2 regions of the Marinobacter sp. LM1 genome follow, and region 1 is predicted to be linked to the other one. Evidence: riboswitches for the same ligand, from Rfam matches in the RefSeq annotation. Region 1 holds a riboswitch; the other holds the start of a gene.

What was found. A riboswitch is a leader RNA that binds a small molecule or an ion and turns the genes downstream of it on or off. The one in region 1 is predicted to bind thiamine pyrophosphate.
Region 2: another riboswitch for thiamine pyrophosphate. It lies ahead of thiC (phosphomethylpyrimidine synthase ThiC); the one in region 1 lies ahead of thiB (thiamine ABC transporter substrate binding subunit).

The regions. Positions count from the first base shown of each region.
Region 1 is NZ_CP114373.1:2,390,315-2,392,714, forward strand. Features, by position in the region: gene OZ656_RS11210 (murein L,D-transpeptidase catalytic domain family protein) at 67-810, opposite strand; TPP riboswitch at 975-1,066, shown strand; gene thiB (thiamine ABC transporter substrate binding subunit) at 1,115-2,119, shown strand; gene OZ656_RS11220 (ABC transporter permease subunit) at 2,124-2,400, shown strand, end outside.
Region 2 is NZ_CP114373.1:807,727-810,126, reverse strand. Features, by position in the region: gene thiC (phosphomethylpyrimidine synthase ThiC) at 1-718, opposite strand, end outside; TPP riboswitch at 799-912, opposite strand; gene OZ656_RS03785 (TolC family outer membrane protein) at 1,050-2,400, shown strand, end outside.

The sequences.
Region 1 (2,400 bases):
GTCAACACCTTTTTTTCAACTTTCTGTTTTTACTGAAAATCTGCACAAAGTTTAGCCAGCAACGATTCAGGATCGATCCCCAGCCACCGCTGTTGCATTACGCGCGCCGGCCAGCTGCCCGGCGGAATCGCAGTTCAGGTAACTGGAGGACTGGAGCCATTCCTGATCGGGATAGTATTTAAACACCAGCTGTCCGCCCTTGAGCTCGTCTACCACGGTTTTGATGATTTGATTGTCTACCGCCGGGCAGCCATGACTACGGCCGATTCTGCCGTACTGTGTTACCCAGCTGTCCTGAACGTAGTCTGCACCATGGATAACAATCGCCCGCTGACGAGCAAGATCGTTGAAACCCGGTTCCAGTCCGTCAAGGCGTAACGAATAGCCATGGGAACCCCGATAGGATTCGGCGGCTTTGAACAGGCCGATACTGGACTGGTGACTGCCCTCGATATTGGAAAATGCGGTTGCCTCAGCATTACCGGAGTTTTTACCGTGAGCCACGAGGTCACGAAGGATTAATTCTCCTTCGTTCAGATCAAACAGCCACAGCCTTTCTTTCGAGGACGGCAAAGAGAAGTCGATCACAGCCAGCCGCTCCGGCATGGCTGTGCCATTGCTGATGGCGCAACGGGTTGCCTTGAGTGCGGCTTCGAGAACCTGCGGGCTGAGCTTGGGAGCCGCGGAAGCCAAACGTCCAAACATATCATCGTTCGCGGTTTGGGCGTGGCCTGCGGCCGACAACCCAAGGGTAAAAAGCGCGCCTGCAACCAGAGCAGAAATTCCTCGTCGTTTGTGATGCTTGGGCATCAAACTTACCTCTCAACCAGATAGAAGCTGCATAAATCCGCAGATCAAAAAATGCCCTATTCTACCAATAAAAAATGAGACACCCGTCATCGCCGTACAAAAAATAAACAAGCAGTAATCAAACATACGAATTCCGGGGTGTGGCTCCGGCGTGATAGCATTGACTCAACTCAACGGGGTGCCTGGAAGGGCTGAGACCATACCCGCGGAACCTGACCCGGTTAATACCGGCGTAGGGATTGAGTCACCACCTTTCGTGGTGTTCGCGGCATGGCACCCCCACTACTGAACAAGGTGCCAATGTATGATTTCACGCTTGATTCCCGCGTTGTTCGCCGTGTCGCTGCCGCTGATGGTTGCCGCCGATGAACCGACCGGCCTGAATGTGTATACCCATCCCTCCTTTGCCGCCGAATGGGGCCCGGGGCCCGCGGTTAAAGAGGCGTTTGAAGCCCAATGCGGCTGCTCCCTGAACTACACGGTATTGGACAGCGGCGGAGACATTCTGCAAAGGCTCCGGCTGGAAGGAAGCTCCACCCCGGCAGATGTGGTTCTGGGGCTGGATACCGGCACCATGGAGACCGCTCGGCAAACCGGCCTTCTGGGCCGCCACGGCCAATCACTGGAACGCCTGGCATTGCCTGTTGACTGGGACGACGACACTTTCGTGCCCTACGACTGGGGCTATTTTGCCTTTGTCTACGATACCGAGCAGTTGTCGGAGCCGCCCTCAAGCCTTGAAGAACTGGTCAACGCGCCAGACGATCTCAAGATCATTATTCAGGATCCGCGCACCAGCACACCGGGACTCGGCCTGTTGCTCTGGATGCATGCCGTCTATGGTGATGAAGCGCCAGCAAAGTGGCAGCAGCTCAGCGACAAGATTCTCGCAACCACCCAAAGCTGGAGTGACGGTTATTTCTCGCTATTCATGAATGGCGAAGCGCCTATGATCCTCTCTTACAGCACTTCTCCTGCGTATCACATGGCTATCGACAAAACTGACCGTTATCAGGCGGCCCGTTTCAATGAAGGACATTACCTGCAGGTGGAAGTCGCCGCCCTGGTGGAAAGCTCCGATAACAAGACACTTGCCAGAGAGTTTCTGGACTTCATGCTGACCGCGGACTTCCAGCGTCATATTCCACTGAAGAATGTGATGTATCCGGCGGTTGATCTTGGCGATGAATTGCCAGACGTTTTCGACAAGCTGATTACACCATCCGAAGCCCTGTATATAGACCCCGCGAAAGTTGCCACCATTCGCCGACAGTTGGTGAACGACTGGCTTGATGCACTGACCGACTGAAGTGATGCCAACACACGCGAGAGCCGCCCCCTTCAGCCATCCTGGCTGGCAAATCTGGCCTGGCCTGTTACTCGGCACCGGGCTATTGCTGCTCGTGGCACTTGGCTTGTTGAGCATACTACAGGAGGCCGGAGAGCTGGATCCGGGGCGCACGTTAGCAAGCTCCTATTTCCAGAGCGTGGTCCGATTTACCCTTTGGCAGGCCTTTTTATCTGTCCTGTTAAGCCTGGCGCTGGCGCTCCCGGTAGCGACCGCCCTCGCCCGCTACAGAAGCTTCCCTG
Region 2 (2,400 bases), 1.6 Mb from region 1:
TGGACGAGGTCACCGCCGAGTTGCCGATGTTGCCGTTGATTTTCACCAAAAAGTTGCGACCGATGATCATCGGCTCGGTTTCCGGGTGGTTGATGTTGGCGGGAATGATGGCTCGGCCGCGGGCCACTTCGTCCCGAACAAACTCGGGAGTGATTTCAGGCGGCAGGTTAGCACCGAAGGACTGGCCGGGGTGCTGGTCCGCCAGCAAGCCGTTGGCCCGGGCTTCCTGCAGTTTCATGTTTTCCCGGATGGCAACGTATTCCATCTCCGGTGTAATGATGCCCTGGCGAGCATAGTGCATCTGGGATACGTTTCGTCCGGGCTTGGCGCGCAGTGGCTTTCGCTCGTCCATAAACCGAAGGGGATCAAGCTGAGGGTCTTTCATGCGGCGGCGGGTGAATTCGGAGGTGTAGCCGTCCAGTTGCTCTACATCGCCCCGTTCGGCAATCCAGGCGGCACGAACCGGCGGCAAGCCCTTACGCAGATCAATAGTGGCTTCCGGGTCTGTGTAGGGCCCGGAGGTGTCGTACACCACCACTGGCGGGTTCTTTTCGCCACCCATTTCAGTGGGGGTGTCGCCCACGGTAATTTCCCGCATTGGCACCCGCAGATCAGGTCGGCTACCCTGCACGTATATTTTTCGTGAGCTTGGTAATGGTTTGATTGCTGCGGAGTCTACTTTTGCGGAGTCGCTGAGGTATGCTGGTAAGTCCGTCATGAAATGCTCCCGGTTGCTCTTGTGGTATCGGGTCGCGTATGACGGAGTTGCGACAAATAGCCCTACAGGCATGGTGTCGCGGTTCATCTGGCCTTAATCCCTACGCCGGTATTATCCGGATCAGGTCGCGGGTTCTGCGTTGCAATCTCAGCCGATCGCCAGTTTATGGCGAATCAGCACCCCGTCAAGACGCGATTCTGAATTGGTTTGCCCACAAAATACGTGGACTTAGCAAGTCTAGAGACGGGAACGATTATTGTCCATAATGGTCAACCAATACCTTTGGGTCATTGCCGGGCAGATTCCCGGAGTCAGTATTTCAGGAGAACCAATGAAAAAACGTTTACTTCCAGGATTGATCACCCTGCTCGCAGCCCAGCCCGCTTTCTCTCTGGATCTTGTGGAGGCTTATGAGCAGGCACTGTCATATGACTCCGGCATTGCCTCTGCCATGGCACAGTTCCAGGCCCAGCAGGCAACCAGCGATGTCAGCAAGAGCGCCCTGCTGCCCAAAATCTCGGCGGTTGGGTCAGCAAGCTACACACGTTTCAAGCCCAGGAATATACCCGGGGGGGCAAACGCCGATGAGCTGGTGCGGCAACTCTTCGCGGGAGACAGTTATCGAACCTACCGCTACGGCGTCGAGCTGACCCAGCCACTGTTCCGGGCTCAAGACTGGTTCAGCTACGAAGCCAGCCAGTTCCAGGCCGAGGCGGCCGAGGCCCAGTACAACCTGGCCCAGCAACAACTGATTCTGGATGTGGCAACCGCCTACTTCGATGTCCTGCGCGCCAAGGACACCGTCACAACCGCAAAAGCGACTGAAACGGCCATCCAGCGCCAGTACGAACAGGCCCGGGAACGGTTTGACGTGGGGCTCATTGCCGTCACCGAAGTCTATGAAGCGCGTGCCAGCTACGACGATGCCAGGAGCCAGCGCATCGCCGCCGACAACGACCTGAATGTGGCCAGGGAACAACTGGCCCGGTTAACCGGAGAATATCCGGACGCCATGGAAAATCTCAGGCAGAATTTTCCGCTCGGGCGCCCGGAGCCCATGGATCCGACTTCGTGGGAAGCAACCGCGGTGGAGCAAAACTGGTCTATTCAGGCGGCCCTGAGGCAACTCAATGCCAGCGAAGCCAGCCTGAAAGCGGCAAAGTCCGGTCATTTGCCAACCCTTGAGCTGAGCGCCTCCTACCAGGAAACCAGTCTGGAGAACGCCCTTTTTACCCAGCAGGAGCGCAGCCAGTCCGTTGCCTCACTGTCACTGACCATCCCGCTCTACACGGGCGGCGGCACCCAGGCCGGCGCCCGGGAACAGCGTTCGCTGGTCACCGCCGCCGAACAGGACCTGAATACGGTGCGCCGGGATGTACAGGTGAACACCCGCAGCCTGTTCCTGACCGTGAACAACAACGTGGAGACAGCCTCTGCCCTTGAGCAAACCATCATCTCCCGCCGCAGTGCACTGGATGCAACCCGCGCCGGCTATGATGTAGGTACCCGGAACATTGTGGAAGTGCTGGATGCAGAACGTGCGTACTACGTGGCGCTGCGGGATTACGCCAACGCCCGCTATGACTACGTGATCAACACCCTGAAACTGAAGCAGGCGGCAGGCACCCTGAGCCCGCAGGATCTGATTGACCTGAACAACTGGCTCAGCGAAGGCGCCCGGG